Linked DNA regions of Actinocatenispora thailandica. The protein of the gene in region 1 interacts with the protein of each later gene in a pairwise test. Links are inferred from orthologs where the notes say so. Each region holds a gene or a part of one and is shown in the gene's direction. Other genes may lie near its edges.

Region 1 (11,578 bases):
GTGTACCCGAGCGAGATCGAGTCGGTGCTGCTCGCCGACCCGGCGGTGGCCGCGCAATACCTGCTGGTGCTCGACACCCGCACCGCGCAGACCCGGCTGGTGGTCTGCGGGGAGCTCGCAGCCGACGCCGACCCGGCGCCGGTCGTCGCCCGGCTATCGGCGGCCCTGCACGAGCGGCTCGGGCTGCGCTGCGACGTGCGCGTCGGTGCTCCCGGCACGCTGCCCCGCACCGAGGTCGGCAAGGCGGTCCGGCTGCGCCGCTGGGAGTCCGGCGAGCCCCCGCTGCCCGACCTGGCCTGACCGCGTCGCCGGCACCCGGCGGCGTCCCGGGACGCTGGCTCGGCGCCGGTCAGGGGCTGGATACGATGCGCGGATGCAGCAGCAGAGGCGGCGCCGGGTGGGGATCATGGGCGGGACGTTCGACCCGATCCACCACGGGCACCTGGTCGCCGCGAGCGAGGTCCAGGACCGGTTCGGGCTCGACGAGGTCGTGTTCGTCCCGACCGGCCGGCCCTGGCAGAAGGAGCACGAGCGGGTCAGCCCGGCCGAGGACCGCTACCTGATGACGGTGGTCGCGACCGCGTCCAACCCGCGGTTCGCGGTCAGCCGGGTCGACATCGACCGGCCGGGGCCCACCTACACCGTCGACACCCTCAACGACCTGCGGGAAAGCTACGGCCCGGGGGTCGAGTTCTACTTCATCACCGGCGCCGACGCGCTCGCCGCGATCCTGTCCTGGAAAGACGCCGAGCGGATGTTCGAGCTGGCGCACTTCGTCGGCGTCACCCGCCCCGGGTACGAACTGTCCGCCGCGCACCTGCCGAAGGCCAGCGTGTCGCTGGTCGAGGTGCCGGCGATGGCGATCTCGTCCAGCGCCTGCCGCCGGCGCGTCCTCGACCGCAAACCCGTGTGGTACCTGGTACCCGACGGTGTGGTCCAGTACATCGCGAAGCGGAAATTGTACCGAAATGGGCCGGTCGATCCGCCCCGCTGATGTGAGAGGCTGTAAGGCGTCACCCGCAGTACGGAAGGGGATCCGTGGCCGCCACCGAACACGCCCGTGAGCTGGCGCTCTCCGCCGCCACCGCCGCCGCCGACAAGAAGGCGGAGAACATCGTCCTGATCGACGTCAGCGAGCAGCTGGTGATCACCGACGTGTTCCTGCTCGCGTCCGCGCCGAGCGACCGGCAGGTCAAGGCGATCGTCGACGCGGTCGAGGAACGGCTGCTCGCCGCCGGCGAGAAGCCGATCCGGCGCGAGGGCCAGCGCGACGGCCGCTGGGTGCTGCTGGACTACGCGGACGTCGTGGTGCACGTCCAGCGCAACGAGGAGCGCACCTACTACGAGCTCGACCGGCTCTGGCGCGACTGCCCGGTCATCCCGTTCACCGACCCCGCCGTCGTCGCCGAGGCCGGGGATTCTGGTCGGTGACCCGGCTGCTGATCTGCCGGCACGGCCAGACCGGCTGGAACGCGGACGGTCGCATCCAGGGCCAGACCGACATCGCGCTGTCCGAGGTCGGGCACGCCCAGGCGGAGAAGGCCGGCGACCTGCTGGCCGCCCAGCACCCCGACGTGCTCGTCGCGAGCGACCTGCAGCGCGCCACCCAGACCGCCGCGGCGATCGCCGCGGCCACCGGCCTGACCGTCACCACCGACCCGCGGCTGCGGGAGCGCGGCTACGGGCCCTGGGAGGGGCTGACCGACGACGAGCTGGCCCAGCGGTACCCGACCGAGTTCGCCTGCTGGCGGGCCGGCGAACCGGTCCGCGTCGACGGCGTCGAGGAACTCGCCGAGGTGTCCGGGCGGATGTCCGCGGCGCTGCTGGACGCGGCGGGGCGGGCCCCCGGCGGCACGGTCGTGGTGGTCACCCACGGCGGCGCCGCCCGGCGCGGGGTCGGTGCGCTGCTCGGCTGGCCGGACGGCGTCGCCTCCACCCTCGGCTCGCTGGCCAACTGCCACTGGAGCGAGCTGCGCCGGGGCCGGGCAGGCTGGCGGCTCATCGCGCACAACCTCGGCGCCTGACCCGCGCCGTCCGTCCCTCGTCGGCATCGGGCGGCGCGGCTACCGGATCCATCCGGCCCGGTGAATCCGGGGGATTCGCGCGGAACCTCCCGGCACCTTCGCACGTCCAACCGACATGAGTGTTGACGCGAGGAACCGGAACCGGGACACGGCGACGACACACCTGCCGACCGGCCACCGACCTGTCCGTACCGCGGGGTTGGCGCTGCTGGTCGCGGCACTGGGCGGGATGCTGCTGACCGGCTGCAAGTCGGGCGGCTCGCAGGCCGCCGGATCACCCTCGCCGAGCAGCTCCGGTTCGGCGAGCGGGACCGCCGCGCCCAGCCCGTCCGGCAGCCGATCCGCGGTGCCGACCCCGTCGACCGGCGCACCGAGCCCCAGCGCGCCGGCACCGACGAAGAGCTCGACCGCCACCGTCACGGTCCGTACCTACACCGGGACCGTGACCCAGGGCGTCGAACCGGGCTGCACGATCCTGCGCGGCTCGGGCGGCACGTACGAGCTGGTCGGCGCGGACGCGGCGGCGAAGAAGGTGTTGCGGCCGCAGGCGTCCGTCGAGGTCCGCGGCTACATCGAGCACGGGCTGATGAGCCACTGCATGCAGGGCCAGATGCTCAAGGTGGTCTCCGCGAAGGCCCGCTGACCCCCGCCGGGCCGCCGTTGCCGCAGCACCGGAGCCCCGGCTGACGGTGGCCAGTGGTGGGCCGGCTGCTGGTGGCCGGGTGTGGCCGGGTGTGGCCGGGCCCATGGTGGCCAGTGGCGGCCGGCCTGGTGCCTGGATGGCGCTGCCCGGGCCTCGCGTGGCCCGTTCCGGGTGGCCGGATCGGTCGGACGGTGGCCGCGGTGTCCGGTCGTCGATGTTCGGCTTTGCGACGTCGGACTGCACCGGGCTGCCGCGACGGTCGGGCCGGGGCGGTCGGAATGCGGGGTGACTAACACTCGCGGGGCGAATTCGCCAGTCTGTCCACAACGCCGGTGGTTGTCCACAGATTCCGTATCGGCGGCGGCAGCCGGCGCCACCGGCTGCCTAGGGTCGCCGCGTGTTCGCCTCCCGCCGCGCCGAAATCCTCGCCGAGACCACCCGCATCCGGTTGCACCGGCTGCTGCCCGCCCAGCCCGCAGCGCGCCTCGGGCCGCCGCCCGGCGCCCCCATCGAACCCTTGCCGAGACCGCTCGTACCGGCGCCTCGCGCCCCGCTGTCGTCCGGGTCCGGCTCCCGCGCTTCGCGATCGAGCCCGGCCCCCGTCGTTCCCCCGGACGCGGCCGCGTCCCCGCACACCGCGGTCGGCACCGCCGCCCAGGACGATCGGGCGGTCGCCGCTGGCCTGGCGCCGGCGTCCGGCTGGGGCGGTGCCGATCAGGTCGCCGGCCAGGGCATCGTCGCCGAGCAGGTGGCGTCCGCCGAGCAGGTCGCGTCCGCCGAGCCGGACGCAGCCGACCCAGAAGCGGTGGTCCCCGATCGGCGTTCCGTCGCCGAGGCGGCGGCGACCTCCGACCGGGCCATCGCCGGTTCGGGGCCGGAACGCCGGGTTCGGACGGCCGAGTCCGGGCGCTGGACCATCGTCGGTTCGGTCCCGTACCGGCGACACCTCCACTTCGACCGCGCCGCCACGACCGACGCGTCGGCTCGGCCGCTTCCTGCTGCATCCGCTCGCATCGGCTCCGTACCGGGCTCCGGGGATGCGCTGGCTGGGCCCGGACTGCCCGGAGCCCCGGCCGGGTCTCGCCTGGCCGACGCCGAGCCGGCCGGAGGCGAGCCGTTGGGGACCGAGCCGGTGGGGCCCGAGCCGGTAGGGACCGAGCCGGCCGGAACCACGCCGGCATGGGCCGAGCCGCCGGGGGCCGAGCCGCCGGGGCCGAGCCGCCGGGGGCCGAGCCGTTCGGCCCTCAGCTCGCCGAGACGGCCGAGTTCCAGCTGGCCGAGACGGCCGAGTTCGCCTCGATCGAGCGGCTCGGAAGCCGTGACCGGGCAGGTTCGAAAGCTGCCGATGCCGGTGCACCGCGCGCCGGCGCCGAGCGAGTGGAGGTGGTCGATCTCGACGGGGCGGGCCCCGGCGAGCGGGCCGGCGTGATGGTCGGATCCGCCCGGCCGGATGGCTGGTTCGACCGCTCGGCGCGGCTGCTCGGCGTCCGCCACGCGTTGCTGGATCCGGGGCGGCGCGGCCTGCGCGCGATCGTCGTGCTCGCGGTCGTGGCGGTCGTGGTGGCCGGTGTCGTGGCGTGGCGGCTGCGTCCGGTGGCAGATCCGGTCGAACCGCCGCGGGTGCCAGCGGCCGAGCCGACCGGCCACCCCACACCCTCGGCGACCGGCGAGCTGGTGATCTCGGTGGTGGGCAAGGTCCGGCATCCCGGCGTTGTCCGGGTGCCGGCCGGGTCACGGGTCGCCGACGCGGTGCGGGCGGCGGGCGGTGCGCTGCCGGGCACCGACCTCGGCCTGCTCAACCAGGCCCGGCGGCTCGTCGACGGTGAGCAGATCGCGGTCGGCGTCACCCCGCCGCCGGACGCCGGTGGCGTCGGCGGCCCGGGTGGCTCGGCCAACCCGGGGCGGAAGGTCGACCTCAACACCGCCACCGCCGATCAGCTCGACACGCTGCCCGGCGTCGGGCCGACACTGGCCGAACGGATCATCGCCTTTCGGACCGAACACGGCGGCTTCCGATCGGTCGAGCAGCTCAAGCAGGTCAGCGGCATCGGTGACGCCCGTTACGCGGATCTCAAGGACCTGGTGACGGTCTGATGGGCACGCCGTCCGCCGCTGGCCGGGGTCCCGCTGAGCCGACACGTGCCAAGGGCTCCTCGGCGGACGGCAGGTCGCACCCGCGTCGCGGCCCGGATCTGCGCCTGGTCGGGGTGGCCACCGGCTGCTGGTTCGCCGTGCTGGCGGCGATCCGGGTGCCGCCGTCCGCCGCCCTGGCCGGTGCGGTGGTCGGCTTCGTAGCCGCCGCCGGGGTGCTGGCGTTCGCGGTGCACCGCAAGCCGCGACGAGAAGCCGTCACCCGAACCGATCCCGGCCGCCTCGCCGTGGTGCTCCGGCTGCTGGTGTCCGTGCTGCTCGGCGCCGGGTGTGGCGCGCTCAGCACCGCAGCGCACACCTACCCCGCCCAGCTGGAGACGCTGGCGGCTCCGATCCGTGCTCACCGGCTGGTGCATGCCGACCTGACGGTCGCTGGTGATCCGCACGCCATCGCCGGCAGCGCCTTCGGCACGACCTGGCTGGTGCCGGCGACGCTGACGAGGTTCGCACCGGCGGCGGGCGGGCCCACCGTCCGAGCGCACGTCAGGGTCATCGGGTTCGGCAGCCAGCCGAGCTGGCGCTCGGTGCTTCCCGGTCAGCGGGTGGCGGTCACCGCCCGGTTGTCGCCGCCGCAGCGCGCCGACGGCACCGCCGCGGTCCTGTCGATCACCGAGCCGCCGAAGCGGCTCGGCGATCCACCCTGGTACCAGCGGGTCGCCGCCCGGCTCCGGGCCGGCTTGCAGGTAGCCTGCCGCGGGTTGCCGTCCGCCTCGGGCGGCCTGCTGCCTGGCCTGGTCGACGGGGACACCAGCCGCCTCGACCCGATCGTGCACGCCGACTTCGCGACCGCCGGGATGACGCACCTGACCGCCGTGAGCGGCTCGAACCTTGCGATCGTGCTCGGGTTCGTGCTGCTGGCGGCTCGCTGGGCCCGGGCCGGCCCGCGGGTCGCCGCGCTGGTCGGCGCGGCGGCCACGGTCGGGTTCGTGGTCCTCGTCCGGCCGGATCCGAGCGTGCTGCGGGCCGCCCTGATGGGTGGCCTGGGATTGCTCGCACTGGCGCTGCACCGGCCACGGGCGGCGGTTCCCGGCCTGGCGGCGTCGGTGTTCCTGCTGCTCCTCGTCGACCCCGCGCTGGCCGTGCAGCTCGGGTTCGTGCTCTCCGCACTCGCCACCCTGGGACTGTTGTTGTTCGCGCCGGCCTGGCGGGACGCGCTCCGTCGACGCCGCGTGCCAGGCGGCATCGCCGAGGTGGTCGCGGTGTCCACCGCCGCACACGTGGCCTGCGCGCCGGTGATCGCGGGCTTCGCCGGCACCGTCGGCCTTCTCGCCGTGCCGGCCAACGTGCTCGCCGAACCCGCGGTCGCACCGGCCACCGTGCTGGGGCTGGCCGCGGCGATCGCCTCACCTGTGTCGCCGACGGCGGCACATGCCCTTGCCTGGCTCGCCGACTGGCCGTGCCGCTGGCTGGTGCTGGTCGCGCACGGCGTCGCGGGCGCACCCGCCGCCACCCTGCCGTGGCCGGTGGGTGTGCTCGGCGCCGTACTGCTCGCCGTGATCCTGGTCGCCGCGGTCGTGGTTGCCGGCCATCGCACGGCGCGCCGGCTGCTGCTGGTCGTGGTGATCTGCGTGGTGGCGGGCGCCGCGCCGGTGCGGTGGCTCGCCGGCGGCTGGCCGCCGGATCGGTGGGTGTTCGTCGCCTGCGACGTCGGCCAGGGTGACGGGCTGGTGCTTCGGGCCGCCCCCGGACAGGCCGTGGTCGTCGATGCCGGACCGGAGCCGACCGCGATCGACGGGTGCCTGCGCCGGCTCGGCATCCGGTCCGTGCCGTTGTTGGTGTTCACCCACGACGACGCCGACCACGTCGGCGGCGTCGCCGGCGTCTTCGACGGCCGGCAGGTCGGCGCGGTCGGGGTTTCCCGTTTCCGCGGTACGAACGGGGGCAGGGCCCGGGTCGAGCGCGCCGCCGGCGCGCACGGACTGCGGCCGTTCCCGGTCCCGCCCGGCTGGCGTTACCGAGCGGGTGGCCTGGCGCTGACCGCGCTCGGCCCGCCGGAGCCGATGACCGGCACCGAGTCCGACACCAACAACAACTGCGTGGTGCTCCGGGCCGTGGCCGGGTCGGTATCGATCTTGCTGACCGGCGACGCCGGCCCGGAACTCCAGCAGGAGCTGCGGGTCGACGGTGCACCACTGCACGCCGACGTGCTGAAGGTTCCGCATCACGGAAGCGTCCACCAGGATCCGGACTTCGTCGCCGCGGTGGGGCCGAAGGTCGCGGTCGTCTCGGTCGGTGTCGACAACGACTACGGGCACCCGAACCCTGGCCTGCTGGCGAGGATCACCGCGGCCGGCATCCGGGTGGTGCGCACCGACCGGGACGGTGACGTGGCGGTCGTCGATACCGGTCGTGGCCTGGCGGTGGCCCGGCGGGGACCGCCCCCGGGCCGTGCGCCGCCGAGTGCCCGGGCGCTGCCACCCGCGGTGACTCGGCCTGCACGCCGTTCGCCGCGCCGCCGGGGCCCGGGCTGCCGCCGGGGAACGGGGTATCGAACGATCGCGGCATTGCGTGGCTTCGGAGCGGCTCGACGGCGCAGGGCGGGGACGCGCGCGGGGGCGACCCGACCCGGTGTCGTGCCGGTCGGGGTGGCCGTGTGTCGCGCGGTCTCGACGCTCGTGGCGCCACGTCGGGCGACGTGGCCGGGCGCCGCGAAGGGCGGCGGCGTGCGGCGCCACGGCTGGCGGGGATCATCGGATGCCGCCTGATCCGGCTACTCACGGAGTCACGTCTGGCCGGGCGCCGTGAAGGGCGGCCGCTCGCGGCGGCGGATGGCCGGGTGCCGCCGTGAAGAGCGGCTACGCGCGGCGTCACGTCGGGCGGGGTGGCCGGGTGCCGTGACGGGCGGCTGCTCGGGGCGGCACGTGGCCGGGTGTCGCGGATGCCGAACAGCGCCCGGCGGGTCGACTGCCGGGACCCGGGCGGTCGGGGACGTGCCAGGATGGGTCCGTGAGCCAGACACCACCGCTGATTCGCCTGGTCCTCGGTGACGAGGAGTTGCTCGCCGCGCGCGCGGTGTCCGACGTGGTCGCCGCGGTCCGGGCGATCGAGCCGGACGCGCAGCCCACCGAGCGGGACGCGAACGCCCTCACCGCCGGTGAGCTGGCGGCGTTGACCAGCCCATCGCTGTTCGGGGGGCGACAGGTCGTGGTGATTCGTGGTGCCCAGGACGCCAAGAAGGACCTGGCCGCGGCGCTGCTCGGCTACGCGGCCGCGCCGGCCGACGACGTCTGCCTGGTGTTGACGCATGCCGGCGGGAACAAAGGCAAGGCGCTCGCGGACGGGCTGCAGAAGGCGGGCGTCGAGGTGGTGCGCGCCGCGCGGATCACCCGGCCGCGGGAGCGGGTCGGCTTCGTGCGTGACGAGGTGCGAGGTCTGGGCGGTCGCTGCCCGGAGGACGCCGCGGAGGCGTTGATCTCGGCGGTCGGCAACGACCTGCGGGAGCTTGCGTCCGCCTGCGCGCAGCTGGTCGCCGACACCGGCGGGCGCCTCACCGTCGACATCGTCAACCGCTACTACCAGGGGCGATCGGAGGTGACCGGGTTCACGGTGGCGGACGCCGCCATGGTGGGCGACTTGGCCGCGGCACTGGAATCGTTGCGCTGGGCGCTCGCGATCGGCGTCGACCCGGTGCCGATCGCGGACGCGCTGGCCGACGGGGTGCGCACGGTGTCTCGGGTTGCCGGCGTGCGCGGTAATCCGTACCAGTTGGCATCGAAGCTGGGCATGCCGGCCTGGAAGATCGAGCGGGCTCAGCGGCAGGCGCGAGGCTGGTCACCGGAGGGGCTGGCCGCGGCGATGCACGCCGCCGCCGCGGCCAATGCCGAGGTCAAGGGCGGTGCGGACAACAGGGGGTACGCGCTGGAACGGGCCATCCTCGCGGTGGCCGGTGCCCGCGGTCGCTGAGCCGCCCGCCAGACTCGCCTCGCTGCCTCGCTGCCTCGCTGCCTCGCTGCCTCGCTGCCTCGCTGCCTCGCTGCCTCGCTGGTGGTTTGGCGGCGCTCGGACGGCGCGCGGCGGGGCGCCGTACCGCCGGCGGGAACCGTGCGGCACGAGCGACGCGAACCGGCAGGAGCAGGGCGCCCACGTGCCGAGCAGCGACGGCGTCGGGCGGGTACGCCAAAAGCGGGGTCGCCGAACATTGGAGCGATGTCGGCGGGCCCCGCTGGGCGTGCTTGGCGCCTCGCCGCCGTCAGGCGGAGATCTGCTGGAACTGCTTGGCGATGGCCGACTTGCGGTTCGCCGCCTGGTTCTTGTGGATGACGCCCTTGCTCACGGCCTTGTCCAGCTTGCGCGACGCGTCACGCAGGGCGGTCTCGGCCTTCGCCGAGTCGCCGGCGTTGGCCGCCTCATGGAACGAGCGAATCGCCGTCTTCAGCGACGACTTGACCGCCTTGTTGCGCTGGCGGCGCTTCTCGTTCTGCCGGTTGCGCTTGATCTGGGACTTGATGTTCGCCACGCGACAGCCTTCAGTCTTGGTCGGTACGGGTCGGGGTCTGCCTGCTGGCAGATAGTGCGCGCGCGTCCATGACGCGGCGGCACACACGAAGGATCAGGCTACCAGCCGCTTCGCCCGCGGTCGCAGCGGCCGTGCGCCCGCCCGGTCGGTACGGTGTGGGGTGGTGCCGACGTGGCCCGGCCGATTGTGCGGTGAATGCGGCATTCGTGCCCTGGATCCGGGTTGGTCGGGTGCCGCGCGGCGGCACCGCGCCGCTGCCGGGTGCGCGGTCCGCCGGCCGTGGGAGCATGGACGGCGCCGGCACGCCAGCCCCGGTGGCGCCGGTACCGCCGACCGGCCACGGCGTGCCCGAGACCCACGACGTGCCTCGAACAGAACGGACTCCGCGTGCCACACCAGCTCGATCCCGGTGTCACGGATCCGCAGCGGATCCGCAACTTCTGCATCATCGCGCACATCGACCACGGCAAGTCCACCCTGGCCGACCGGATGCTGCAACTGACCGGCGTGGTCGACCAGCGACAGATGCGCGCGCAGTACCTCGACCGGATGGACATCGAGCGCGAGCGTGGCATCACGATCAAGTCCCAGGCGGTCCGGATGCCGTGGACCGTGCGCGAGGGCGACCTGGCCGGCGAGCCGTACGTGCTGAACATGATCGACACCCCCGGGCACGTCGACTTCACCTACGAGGTGTCCCGCAGCCTGGCCGCCTGCGAGGGTGCGGTGCTGCTGGTCGACGCGGCGCAGGGGATCGAGGCGCAGACGCTCGCCAACCTGTACCTGGCGCTGGAGAACGACCTGCACGTCATCCCGGTGCTGAACAAGATCGACCTGCCGGCCGCGCAGCCGGAGAAGTACGCCGAGGAGATCGCGCACCTGATCGGCGGCGACCCGGCGGACTGCCTGCGGGTGTCCGGCAAGACCGGCGAGGGTGTGCCGGAGCTGTTGGACGAGATCGTCCGCCAGTTCACCCCGCCGACCGGCGACCCGGACGGGCCGCCGCGGGCGTTGATCTTCGACTCGGTGTACGACATCTACCGCGGGGTGGTCACCTACGTGCGGATGGTCGACGGCCGGATCGAGGCCCGGGACCGGTTGACGATGATGTCCACCGGCGCCACCCACGAGCTGCTGGAACTCGGCGTCATCTCGCCGGAGCCGACCAAGTCGCCGGCGCTGGGGGTCGGTGAGGTGGGCTACCTGATCACCGGGGTCAAGGACGTCCGGCAGTCGAAGGTCGGTGACACGGTGACCGCGCTGGCCCGGCCGGCGGCCGAGCCGCTCGGCGGCTACTCGGATCCGAAGCCGATGGTCTATTCCGGGCTCTATCCGATCGACGGCTCGGACTACCCGGCGCTGCGTGACGCGCTGGACAAGTTGAAGCTCAACGACGCCGCCCTGGCGTACGAGCCGGAGACCTCCGCGGCGCTCGGGTTCGGTTTCCGCTGCGGCTTCCTCGGTCTGCTGCACCTGGAGATCATCCGGGAGCGGCTGGAGCGCGAGTTCAATCTCGACCTGATCTCCACCGCACCCAACGTGGTCTACCGGGTCGAGCTGGAGGACAACACCGAGCACACGGTGACCAACCCGAGCGAGTACCCGACGGGCAAGGTCGCCGCGGTCCACGAGCCGGTGGTGCGCGCCACCGTGCTGACACCCAACGACTTCGTCGGTGCCGTGATGGAGATCTGCCAGAACCGTCGCGGCAAGCTGCTCGGGATGGACTACCTGTCCGCCGACCGGGTGGAGCTGCGCTACACGCTGCCGCTGGCGGAGATCATTTTCGACTTCTTCGACCAGCTCAAGTCGCGCACCCGCGGGTACGCCTCGCTGGACTACGAGCCGTCCGGCGAGCAGTCCGCCGACCTGGTGAAGGTCGACATCCTGCTCAACTCCGAGCCGGTCGACGCGTTCAGCGCGATCGTGCACCGGGACAAGGCGTACGCGTACGGCGTGCAGCTGACCACCAAGCTGCGCAAGCTGATCCCGCGGCAGCAGTTCGAGGTGCCGATCCAGGCCGCGATCGGTACGAAGATCATCGCGCGGGAGAACATCCGCGCGATGCGCAAGGACGTGCTCGCCAAGTGCTACGGCGGTGACATCACCCGTAAGCGCAAGCTGCTGGAGAAGCAGAAGGAAGGCAAGAAGCGGATGAAGATGGTGGGCCGCGTCGAGGTACCCCAGGAGGCGTTCATCGCCGCGTTGTCGACCTCGGATGGCCCGGAGCAGCCGAAGAAGTAGCCCGCCGCCTGTCCACTTCGGAGGGACGAGGGCCGCCGCCGGGGCGACGAGCGGTACCGG
Region 2 (11,786 bases), 3.1 Mb from region 1 along the record:
CCGGCGTGGGGCGCGGACCTCGACGGCGGTGCAGATCGACCACCTGGTGCCGCTGGCGAACGCGTGGCGCACCGGGGCCCGCGGCTGGAGCGCCGACAAGCGGAAGCGGCTGGCCAACGATCCGGCCAACCTGGTCGCGGTCGACGGCCCGGCGAACGAGTCCAAGGGCGACCAGGACGCGTCCACCTGGCTGCCGCCCAACGTCGGCTACCGCTGCCGGTACGTGGCTGGTCAGGTGCGGGTGAAAGCGAACTACGGGCTGTGGGTGACCCCGGCGGAGCACGACGCGATCGCCCGGATCCTGCACGGCTGCGGCGCCGGCTCGGATCCGGGTGGCCCGGATCCGAGCGGCCCGGATCCGAGCGCCCCGGATCCGAGCGCCCCGGGTACGGGCGTGCCGAGCTCCGGCGCGACGTCGGCGGCACCGACCGTACATCCCGGATCCTGGTGTGGCACACCGGACGCGCGCGGCCGGACGGCCGGCGGCACCGCGATGGTGTGCACCGGCCCGGCCGGGGAGCGACCACGCTGGCGCACCGCGAACTGAGTGGTCCGGGTCGGTTCCGGCCGAGCGCGGGACGCCCTCCGGTCGGCGTCGGCGCAGGTCTGCGCGGGTAGCGCGGTCTTGTCGTACCGGCCGGCTATCGTGACGCCGCACGGGAAGCACGGCATCAGATCGGTGTCGGGTCGACAGGAAGGGCACACCGCCTCGATGGACGAATCAGAGCCGATCGCGGTCGGCGGGCAGGGCGACTGGGCGCGGCGCAGCGGCGCCGTGCTGGTCCGGCCGGTGGCGGTGCGCAAGCTCGCCAAGGTCCCGTTCGTGGAGCTGGCCGACGGGCGGGTGCAGGGCGTGGTGTCCAGTGGCTCGGACATCGCCCGGGTCTACGTGTCCGCGGTGACGGCGGTCGGGCACGGGCTGAGCTGCAGCACCAACAACAACCGTCCGTGCGGCGCGCTGCACGGACCGCAGCCGTGCAAGCACATCCGGCTGCTGCTCGCCGAGGCCGCCCTGCAGTACGGCACCGAGCGCGTCGCGCGCTACCTGCGGGTCGAGGTCGAGCCGGACGGTGACCTGCCCTCGGCGCTGGACGCGCACCACGAGCCGACCCCGGCGGCCACCGTGTTCAGCCGCTTCCTGCGTCACCTGTCCTATCTGGAGCTTCCAGAGGTGCGTGAGCCGGTGCCGGAGCTGCACTGGTTCGGCGCGACGAGGGTGGTCGGCTGATGCTCGCCACCCAGCTGGGCATGTTGCTCGACGGCGACGTCGCCGGCCTCGCTCCGGCACTCGACGTCGCGGACGGGCTGGACGAGGTGCTGGCCCACGGGTTGAGTCGGCTGGGCGAGCCGGAGCGCGCGGCGCTGACCGCGCTGGCCGCCGCGGTCGGCACGTCGCCGCTGGCGGTACCGGTCGGCGAGGCGGTCGCGAAACTCGCCGCGGGCACCGTGGCGGACGCATACCTGGCGGCGCTCGCCGGGGCCCGGGCGGCGCTGTTCGGTGCCGCGCACGACGCCCTGCTGGCCCGGTTCGACGCCGCGCTCGGCCGGCGACGCGACGAGTGGGTCGGTGCCGGTGCCGACGCGGCGGGCCTGCCGCTGGCCGCCGCCCGATCCTGGCTGACCGAGCTGGCCGTCACCGGCTGGCGCGGTGTCGACGAGGATCTGGTCGCGGCGTCCGCGTCGGTGGTCGCCGCGTTGCTGGCCGAGCCGCGCACCCGGCGCCTCGCCGTGCTGTTGGACGGGTTCGGCGCCGAGCTGCGTGCCTGCGCGCCGATCGCGACGATGGAGCTGCTGCCGCTGCGCCGCTGGGGCGACCTGTGGTCGCGCGCGGTCCTGCTGGCGCAGGACGCCTGGCCCGGCCCGGTCGAGCCGACACCGGTGTCCGGCCGGTTGCTGCCGCTCGGCGTCGACGTGCACGAACACGCCACCGCGGTGCAACTGCAGGTGCACGGTGTGCTGGAGAGCGCGGACGGCGTCCGGTTGGTGCGCACGTCGTTGGTCGTGGCGAAGGTCGACACGATCGTGGGTCCCGCGGTGTGGACGCTGTTCGACGCTCCGGTGCTGTTGGGGGCGCTCGCCGAGCACCGCGCGCTGGAGCTGACCGACATGCCGTCGCTGCCCGGCGGAGACCTGCACTGGTGCGAGGAGGCGGCCCGGCCGGGGGAGCCGGCCGACCCGTTCACCACCGCCCGCCTCACGCTGCCGACCGCGACCGCGGCGGCACCGTCGCCGCTGGACCGCCACCCGGCCCGGATCGCCGAGCCGGTGCTGGTGGAGGACTACCAGGTGGTCGACGGTGCGGCCGTGTTGGGCGAGCACCGGTTGCGGTTCGACCTCGACCGGCTGCCCGGCTGCGGCCCGCTGACACCGGCGCTGGTGGCCGGTTCGACCGGGTGCATCGGGTTGCTGCGTTGGGATGCCGGCGAGTGGCTGCTGCAACCGCTCGCAGTGCGGGCCACGGTGAAGCGCAGGCCCGCGCAGACCGGTACCGGCGACTGGGCGCTCGGCCCCACCGACGCCAAGGTGGCCAAGGCGGAGGCGAAGAACGACGCGGTTTCCGTGCTGCGGGAACGCGCCGGACGGCTGCTGCGCTCATGACCGATCACGAACCGGCGCCCGCCGGAACAGATGCGGGGCCCGGAAACGACGATGCGCTGGCGGATGCGCCGTCCCGGCACGACGGTCGGCCGGCGGATGCGGATCGCGACGCCGCGCGCCGCCAGGTGCTCTACTGGCGTCTGCTGTCGCGGGTGTTCGGCACGGACGAGCAGCCCGCGCTGGAGGCGACCACCGTGCAGATCGTGGACGAGCTCGGCCTGCCGTCCGCGCTGACCGATCCGTCGGTCAGCGTCGACACGGTGGTGCAACGCTTCCCCGAGCTGGCCGCCGAGTTCGACGACCTGTTCCGGCCGGCGCCGACCGAGTCCCGGGACACCGCCGCGGAGGTGCGCCGGGCCGCCCTGGCCGGCAAGTTGCTGCTCAACGTGTTCGCCGCCGGCTGCGGCGGCGTCAGCGCCACCCAACTCGCCGGCTGGCAGTCCGACGCGGGGTGGCTCGAACGCGCGCTCGGCGGCGAGCCGGGTCAACTGCGCGGCCAGCCCAACGGCAACGAACTGGGCGGCGTGCTCGCCGACATCGAGGGCGACCTGGTCAGCCGGATGCGGCTGCGTGAGGTGCTCGCCGATCCGGTGCTGGCCAAGCAGTTGACGCCGAGCATGTCGCTGATCGAGCAGCTGCTGCGGGACAAGTCGAACCTGTCCGGCGTCGCGCTGGCCAACGCGAAGGCGCTGATCCGGCGGTACGTGGACGAGGTCGCCCAGGTGCTGCGCACCCAGGTGGAGAAGACCAGCGCCGGCACCGTCGACCGGTCGGTGCCGCCCAAGCGGGTGTTCCGCAACCTGGACGTCGACCGCACCATCTGGCAGAACCTGACCAACTGGAACCCCGACGACGAGCGGCTCTACGTCGACCGGCTGTTCTACAAGCACACCGCCCGGCGCACCACGCCGGCGCGCATGATCGTGGTGGTCGACCAGTCCGGTTCGATGGTCGACTCCATGGTCAACTGCACCATCCTGGCCTCGATCTTCGCCGGGTTGCCGAAGGTGGACGTGCACCTGATCGCGTACGACACCAGGTCGCTCGACCTGACGCCGTGGGTGCACGACCCGTTCGAGGTGTTGCTGCGCACCAATCTCGGCGGCGGCAACGACGGTCCGGTCGCGCTGGCCATGGCGCAACCCAAGATCGTCGACCCGCGCAACACGGTGCTGGTGTGGATCTCCGACTTCTACGAGTTCGGCCGGTCCCAGCCGCTGTTCGACGGGTTGCAGGCGGCGCATCGCTCCGGGGTGCGACTGATCCCGGTGGGCTCCGTCACCAGTTCCGGCCGGCAGGAGGTCAACCCGTGGTTCCGGCAGAAGTTCAAGGACCTCGGCACCCCGGTGATCTCCGGCCACATCCGCAAGCTCGTGTCCGAACTCAAGAACTTCCTCGGCTAGGAGAAACATCGTGACCGACGACCTGCTGCGCGCGCCCGCCGAGGTCAAGTACGCCGACGAGCTGGACTGGCTGGAGTCGGTGGACGACGGGCCGAAACCGTTCTCGTGGCGACTGTCGCCGAAGATGGTGCGGCTGTTCGTCCTCGGTTCGGAGCGCGCCGACGGGCTGGAGCGTGAGATACCGCAGAAGTGGTTCGGCGACCGCAGTTTCGTCGAGCGTGCCATCGTCACGCTCGCCTCCGACCGGGGTCTGCTGCTGATCGGCGACCCCGGGACGGGCAAGAGCTGGCTCGCCGAGCTGCTGTCGGCGGCGATCTGCCGCAACTCGACGCTGGTCGTGCAGGGCACCGCGGGCACCACCGAGGACCACATCAAGTACTCCTGGAACGTGTCGATGGTGATCGCGAAGGGGCAGTCCCGGGACTCGATGATCCCGTCGCCGATCATGACCGCGATGGAGCGCGGGGTGATCGGCCGGTTCGAGGAGCTGACCCGCTCCACCAGCGACGTGCAGGACGCGCTGATCTCGATCCTGTCCGAGAAGTACGTGGCGATCCCGGAGCTGGGCGACGACAACATCGTGTTCGCCCAGCCCGGCTTCTCCATCATCGCCACCGCCAACAGCCGCGACCGGGGCGTCAACGACCTGTCCTCGGCACTGAAGCGCCGGTTCAACTTCGTGCGCATCCCGGTGGTGACGAACAAGAAGAGCGAGACCGAGATCGTCCGGTTCCGCACCGAGGAGCTGCTGAAACGGCACGCGATCGAGCTGGACGTGCCGCCGTCGCTGCTGTCGATCCTGCTGCAGAGCTTCGCCGACCTGCGGGCCGCGGCGCAGTCGGCGGCCAGCGACGACGAGAAGCTGGAGTCGGCGCTGTCCACCGCCGAGCAGATCGGCGTGCTGGAGGACGCGATCCTGTCCAGCCACTTCTTCGGGGACCGCACGCTGACCGCCGAACGCCTCGCCGCCTCGCTGGTCGGGTCGCTGGCCCGGCGCAGCCCGGAGGATCTGGCGATCCTGAACAAGTACTGGCACGGGGTCGTCGAACCGCGCAGCAAGGCGGAGGGTGGGGAGTGGCCGGCGTTCCTCGACGGTGGCCGCGACACCATCGCGACGCTGTCATGACCGCGGCCGGGAGTGGCGGCAACTCGGCGGGCCGGGTGCTGGCCGGCGGGCCGTTCGCGGCGCTGCGCGGCCAGCTCGGTGACGCGGCCGAGGAGTTCGGCGGTGGGGAGGTCGCCGCGGACATCCTCACCGGGCTGGTCGACGACGTCGACCGCGCGCTGCGCGAGAGGCTGGAGATCTTCCCGGTCTGTCACCACTCGCCGGCCTCGGCGGTGGCGATGGCCCGGCGGTTGCGGGCCAAGCAGCCGAAGGTGATCTACCTGGAGCTGTGCGAGGATCTGCAGCCACTGCTCGGCGAGCTGGGAAACTGCACCCTGCCGGTCGCGCTCCAGGCGTACGCGTCGGAGCTGGCCGGGTTCCCGGCCGAGTGGGGGCCGCTGTCGGTGATCGCTCCGATCACCGAGGCGTCCGCCGAATACCAGGCCATCGCCTACGCGGCGACCACCCCCGGGGTCGAGCTGGTCTGCGTGGACCACTCGACCGACCACGTGTTCCAGCAGACGCCGCGCGAGCCGGCGGCGACCGAGGCCGGGCCGGACGACACCGCCCTGCACGGCGACGCAGTCGGGGTGCAGCTCGGCGACCTGCGGCCACGGTTCGCCGAGCTGGAGGCGTTCCTGCTGCACCACGGCAAGGTGCGGCACTGGTCGGAGTGGTGGGACCAGTACGTCGAGCAGCCGCTGGTCGGCGCCGACCACGACACGTACCGGCAGGTCATGGTGCTGATCGGCAGCCTGTTCCGGCGGCTGACACCCGATCCCGAGCGGTTGCGCGGCGACGAGACCCGCGAGCGGTACATGTGGACCCGGATCCGCGAGCACCGTGGCCGGTCCACCGTGCACACCGACGACTGCCTGTACGTGTGCGGCGCGTTCCACGCGGCGAGCCGGGTCGAGCAGTTCGGCATCGACTCCACCGCGGCGTACCAGATCGGTCCGCGCACCGCGACCAGCTGGCTCTACGGGTTGATCCCGTCCAGCCACTCGGCGATCGAGGCGCAGTTCGGTCTCGCGTCGGGTTCGGTGTCGATCGCCGCCGCCACCTGGTCCCGCGCCACCGGCGGTCGCGGCGGCGTCCGGCCGTACCGGGTGCGGCCGGCGAAGTCCGGCGGCGCGACGGGTTCGGCGAAGTCCGGTCGCGCGGCCGGTTCGGCGAAGTCCGGCGGGGCGGCCGGGGCGGTGCAGCCACCGGCCGGCGGTGCGCCGGCCGCCCCGGACGAGCCGGTGCACGACAGGTTGTCCGAGTTCCTGTCCGCGCCGTCCCGGCCCGGCGGGCTGAACCCCGACGAGCTGCGTGCCTGGTGCGTGGACCTGGTCCGGTTGGCGCGCCGCAACGGCTACCTGGCCAGCACCGCGGACGCGATCGCGGTGTTCGAGACCGCGGTGTTGCTGGCCGGGATCCGCGGCCGGCACCGGCCCACCCCGTACGACTTCACCGATGCGGCGGTCACCTGCATCGAGAAGGACACCGTGCCGGGCCGACGGGACGTTGCGACGCTGTGCGGGATGCTGCTCGGCGGCGACCGGATCGGCCGGGTCGGCTACGACGCGCTGCCGCCGCTGGCCCGCGACGTGTACGACCGGCTCGCCCCGCTCGGGCTCGACCTGACCGCACGCACCCAGAAGCGGGCCCTGCTCGATCTGGCCGCGCGGCCCGAGCTGCGGGCCTGCTCGGACCTGCTGTGGCTGCTGCGCCGGCTGCTGCCGGACGGCACCGTCCGGCCGATCATGGGTGAGCGCACCCTCGGGGAGAGTTCGGTTCAGGAGAGCTGGGATCTTGCGCTGGGCCGCAACCAGCGGTCGCTGATCGAGCTCGGCTACGACGGGGTCACCGTCGAGCAGGTGCTCGAGCAGCGGCTGCGCCGCGCCGCCTGGGACGCCACCGCGACCGCCGGCACCGCGCTCGCCGCGGTCGAGGACTCGATCCTGTTCCTGACCAATCGTCGTTTCACCGAGGAGCTCGGCGCCCGCGCGGTCGTCCTGCTCGCCGCCGAGCGCACCGTCGCCGGCGCCCCCGACGTGCTGCGCCGCATCCGCCGACTCCTCACGTACTACCACGGGGTGGCGCCGACGCTGCCCGGGTGGGTGCAGGAGTTCGTCACCGCCGGCTACGCGCACTACTGCACGCTGCTCCCGGTCGCCACGGTCGACGAGGAGACGTCGGTCCGGCAGGTCGCCGCGATGCTGGGTTTCCTGTTCAGCATGGAGAGCCTGGCGCTGTCGCTCGGCTGCGACCGGGCCCAGCTGGAGCTGGCGGTGGCCCAGTCGCATCCGGAGACGCCGGCCACGGTCGCGCTGCTCTGGGCCGCGCGGTACCAGCTCGGTCTGCTCACCCTGGCCGACCTGCGAGCCCGGTGCGACGAGCTGCTGGGCAACCCGCTGACCGTGCCGTCCTTCCCCGCGTACCTGAGCGGCTTCGTGCAGGCGCTCGACCCGGCGCCGGGGTTGACCGGGTTCGTGGTGGAGGTGCTGTCCGGTGCGTTCGCCCGACTGCCCGATCAGGTGCTGCTGCCCTGGTTGCCGACGCTGCTGACCACGCTGCGGGCGGAGGCCGCCGAGCTGATGCCGCTGCTGGTGCGCGAGGCGGGCCGCACCTTCCCCGGTTCGCTGCGTGCCCTCGATGCCTGGACCCCACCGTGGGCCGCGCCGCCCCCGGCGCCGGCCGCACCGGAACCGGTGGCATCCGGCCCGGTGGTCGAGCTGCTCGCGGCCCGGCCGGACAGCTGCAATGCCGTCGCTGCCCTGCTGGGGAGCGACGGCGCCTGGCGTGTCGCGTCGGCCGTGCCGCCGAGTGGCCTGCTCGGTGAGCATCCGGCCGCCGCGGTCGCGGTCGCCGCGCTGCTGGGCTGAGCCGCACCGGACCGGGTGGCGATCCGCGGACCCGGCCGAGCCCGGCGCCTTTTCGGCGTCGGCTCAGCGCCGGGTGTAGTGCGCGATGATCACGCCGGTACCGGTGGTGACGCTGCCGGTCAGCTCGAACTCGGTCCGCGGCGCCTCGCCCTCGAACAGCCGCATCCCGCTGCCCAGCGTCACCGGATGGATCAACAGGGTGTAGCGGTCGATCAGGCCGGCCGCGTGCAGGCTGCGGACCAGCGACGCGCTGCCGTTGATGCTCAGGTCGCCGCCGGGCCGGGCCTTCAGCTCGGCCACCGTCTCGACCGCCTCGCCGCGCAGCAGGATCGAGTTCTGCCAGGCGTCCGCGTCGGACAGTGTCCGGGACACGACGTACTTGGTGGCCGCGTTCAGGTGCGCGCTGATCGGGTTGCCGTCGGTGGCCTGGCCCCACGCCGAGGTGAAGTCCTCCCAGGTCCGCCGGCCGAGCAGCAGGTCGCCGGGCCGGGCCATACCCTTGCCGAGTTCCCGGCGCATCACCTCGTCGGTGTACCCCGGGCCCCAGCCGCCGTGGGTGAACCCGCCGCGGGTGTCCTCGTCCGGCCGGCCGAGGCCCTGAACGACCCCGTCCAGGCTGATGAACATCGTGGCGCTGATCGAACGCATCGCTCCTCCAGAGGCATGGCCTGTCGGCTGCCGCCCGGCCGTCCGGCCTCTGAGCCGCCCGGCAACGCGGCAACGCGGCAACGCTGGATGGACGACGACCGGACCCGGAACTCATCGCCGGCCGGCGCCGGTCGCCGGCGCCGATCGAGACGGATCGGGAGATCGGGCCGGGTCGTACTCGGCGGCGACGAGACCGAGGAGGATCTCGTCGACGAACTCACCGGCCACCCAGAGCGATCGGTGTAGCCGCCCCTCCTGGACGAATCCGGCGCGCTCGGCGGCCCGCAGCATCCCGGTGTTGTCCGCGAGCGTCTCGATCTGCAGCCGTTGCAGGCCGAGCGTGTCGAAGCCGAACCCGCACAGGACGCGGACCACGTCGGTGCCGAGACCCCGGCCACGACAGTCGGGGCGCAGCGAGATGCCCAGGTGGGCCTTCCGGTTGTGCTGGTCGATCGCCCACAACAGGGCATCGCCGGCCAGGCCCCCACCCGCCAGTTCCACGACCGAGAAGATCGCCGCGTCCTCGGACGGTTCCCGCACCGCGAACGGTGAGGCCGAACCCGGCGCGGCCGGTCGCCAGGGACGCGGATCGGAACGGGACCGGGTCGCCACGTCGTCGTACAGCTCGGTGTGCAGGATCGCGACATCCGCCTCCTGCCGGGCGCGCAACCCGATCTTCGCCCCACGCAACATGTTCGCTTCCTACCGGACCGCGGCCCCGGCCGGAACCGAATTCGGCCGCCGACCAACCCGGCGGCAGCGTTCCGGGTTCGGGTTGCGCCCCGATGCCTCGGCAGACCCACCCTGAGTAACCAACTGGGCAGTGCTTCGTTGCGTTCGGTGAGATCAAGGGACTGATCAAGGAGAAGTATGCGTACGTCCCGCGCGCTGGCGGTGGCCGCACTGGCCGCCGGAGGCAGCCTCGCTCTGGGGTCACCGGCCGTCGCCGATCACGCGATGGCGGCACCGACCTGCTCCAGCAACGGCTACGGCCAGTCGTCCTGCTCGTCGTCGCCGAGCCCGTCGACCCCCGGCGGGTACGGTGCGCCGAGCCCGTCGGCGCCGTGGTCGCCGAGCCCGTCGACCCCCGGCGGGTACGGCTCGCCGAGCCCGTCGCCGTCGAGCAGCAGTGCCAGCCCGTCGGCGAGCGCCAGCGCGTCGCCGTCGGCGTCGGCCAGCACGCCGGTGACCTCGACGAGCCCGTCGACGCCGACGCTGCCGGTCACCGGTGGAAACGTCGGGCTGTTCGTCGGGCTGGCCGGGATGCTGCTCGCGGCCGGCGCGGGCGTCTGGTGGCTGGCCCGCCGCCGCGGCGCCTGACAGTACGCTGGCGGTGGGGCGGTCGGGGCCTGCCCGGTCGCACCGGAGCCGGTCGAGGAGGCGCGAGGGTGGCGCGACGGCGCGATGCCGGCGGCGTGGCGGGCGCCGACCAGCCGATGCGGGAGTACCGGCGGCGTCGCGACCCGGCGCGCACACCGGAACCGATGCCCGCCGCGACGCCGGCTCCCGGTCGCGGCGACACGTTCGTCGTCCAGCAGCACGACGCCCGGAGCCTGCACTGGGACCTGCGGCTGGAGCGCGACGGGGTGCTGGTGTCCTGGGCGGTGCCGCGCGGGCTGCCGGCGGAGCCGGGCGTCGACCGGCTCGCCGTGCACACCGAGGACCACCCGCTGGAGTACGCCACGTTCGAGGGCACGATCCCGGCCGGCGAGTACGGCGGTGGCGCGATGACGATCTGGGACTCCGGTAGGTACCGGACCGAGGAGTGGCGCGCCGACAAGGTCACCGTGCGGCTGGCCGGCGGGCGGGTGCGCGGCCGGTACACGCTGTTCGTCACCGAGGGCCGGAACTGGTTGCTCCGCCGGCTCGACCCGCCGCAGGACCCCGACCGGGCGCCGATGCCGCGCACCGTCGAGCCGATGCAGCCGGTCCGGCAGGCCAACCCGCCCCGGGACCGGGACCGCTACCGGTACGAGTTCGACTGGGGTGGCGAGCGGGCGATCGCGTTCGTGTCCGGCGGCCGGATCCGGCTGCGCGCCGCGGACGGCGCGTCGATCCGGGCACCGGCCGGGCTGCCCCGGGCGGCTCGACGCCTCGGCAGCCGGGCGGTGGTGCTCGACGGTGAGCTCGTCACCCTGGCGGCCGACCCGGTGTTCGTCGGCTTCGACCTGCTGTACGACGACGGCGTCGACCTCACCGACTGGCCGCAGCAGCAGCGCTGGGAACGGCTCGACGCGCTGCCCTGGTGGGGTGGCAGCTGCCAGCTGGCGCCGCGGTTCGACGACCCGGCGGCGGTGCGCGCGACGGCCCGGGACCGCGGCCTGCCCGGCATCCTCGCCAAACGCCGCGACGCCCGGTATCGAACGGGCACCACCTCGGCGGCCTGGAAGCGGATCCCGGCCTGACCGGCACCGCTCCGGTGAGTTCGCGGGTGACCGCCGTGGTCGCCCCGCCGGTCGACTGCGCCGGTCCCGGCTGCCGGGAGCTGGCCGGCGACGCCGGCACTTGGCCGCGCTCGCAACCCACGGCCGTGCAACAGCATGGCAAGGTGCCGCGTCCAGGTCACTGTAGGGAGGTGGCGGAATGAGCGACGATCGCTCCCCGGCCGGCGGCCACGGGTCACCGGGCCCCCGGCCGGAGCAGGTGGTCACGGGCGGGCCTGGCACGGACGATCCCGACGGCGCGTACGAGGACTTCTACCGGCGCCGTTCGCAGGCGTTGCTGCGCTACGGCTACGTGCTGGCGGGCAACCCCCACGACGCGGCCGATCTGGTGCAGGAGGCGTTCGCCCGGCTTCGGGTGGCGTGGCGTCGGGTGCGCCGCCGCACGGATCCGGAGGGGTACGTGCGGACCACGATGGTGCGGCTGCATGTGAGCCGCTGGCGTCGGCTGCGCCGAGAGCGCGTGGTGGCCGACCCGCCGGAGGCCGCCGACGAGGACGCGGCGATGCGCCGGGTCGGTGACGATCGCGGCCTGTGGTCACAGCTGGCGGTACTGCCGCCGCGACAGCGTGCGGTGCTCGTGCTGCGCTACTACGACGATCGTTCGGACGAGGAGATCGCAGACATGCTCGGCGTCACCAAGGTCACCGTGCGCACCCAGGCGCATCGTGCGCTGGCGAGACTGCGCGACCGGTGGACGCCGGCGGCCGAGCCGCAGAAG

Evidence for each region.
Region 2: the proteins of rsfS (region 1) and Athai_RS20045 interact in binary tests that used the Escherichia coli proteins (3 or more experiments, as listed by UniProt). The link is inferred for Actinocatenispora thailandica from one-to-one orthologs.

Annotation. Positions count from the first base shown.
Region 1 is NZ_AP023355.1:1,415,106-1,426,683, forward strand. The notes cover bases 1-2,734. They hold rsfS (ribosome silencing factor), read left to right. Parts: upstream 1-1,038; coding sequence 1,039-1,431; downstream 1,432-2,734. Other genes in these bases: Athai_RS06320 (phenylacetate--CoA ligase family protein), read left to right, coding at 1-300; nadD (nicotinate-nucleotide adenylyltransferase), read left to right, coding at 374-994; Athai_RS06335 (histidine phosphatase family protein), read left to right, coding at 1,428-2,024; Athai_RS06340 (hypothetical protein), read left to right, coding at 2,140-2,667. Also shown: Athai_RS06345 (ComEA family DNA-binding protein), read left to right, coding at 3,847-4,761; Athai_RS06350 (ComEC/Rec2 family competence protein), read left to right, coding at 4,761-7,523; holA (DNA polymerase III subunit delta), read left to right, coding at 7,765-8,721; rpsT (30S ribosomal protein S20), read right to left, coding at 9,008-9,274; lepA (translation elongation factor 4), read left to right, coding at 9,662-11,518. UniProt on the Escherichia coli protein: Functions as a ribosomal silencing factor. Interacts with ribosomal protein uL14 (rplN), blocking formation of intersubunit bridge B8.
Region 2 is NZ_AP023355.1:4,495,661-4,507,446, reverse strand. What follows is about bases 3,128-6,069. They hold Athai_RS20045 (ATP-binding protein), read left to right. Parts: upstream 3,128-4,011; coding sequence 4,012-5,127; downstream 5,128-6,069. Other genes in these bases: Athai_RS20040 (DUF5682 family protein), read left to right, coding at 5,124-6,069; Athai_RS20050 (vWA domain-containing protein), read left to right, coding at 3,128-4,001. Outside these bases: Athai_RS20065 (HNH endonuclease family protein), read left to right, coding at 1-547; Athai_RS20060 (hypothetical protein), read left to right, coding at 713-1,228; Athai_RS20055 (hypothetical protein), read left to right, coding at 1,228-2,598; more of Athai_RS20050, read left to right, coding at 2,595-3,127; more of Athai_RS20040, read left to right, coding at 6,070-7,976; Athai_RS20035 (dihydrofolate reductase family protein), read right to left, coding at 8,040-8,624; Athai_RS20030 (GNAT family N-acetyltransferase), read right to left, coding at 8,736-9,317; Athai_RS20025 (hypothetical protein), read right to left, coding at 9,611-9,850; Athai_RS20020 (DNA polymerase ligase N-terminal domain-containing protein), read left to right, coding at 10,061-11,029; Athai_RS20015 (SigE family RNA polymerase sigma factor), read left to right, coding at 11,208-11,786.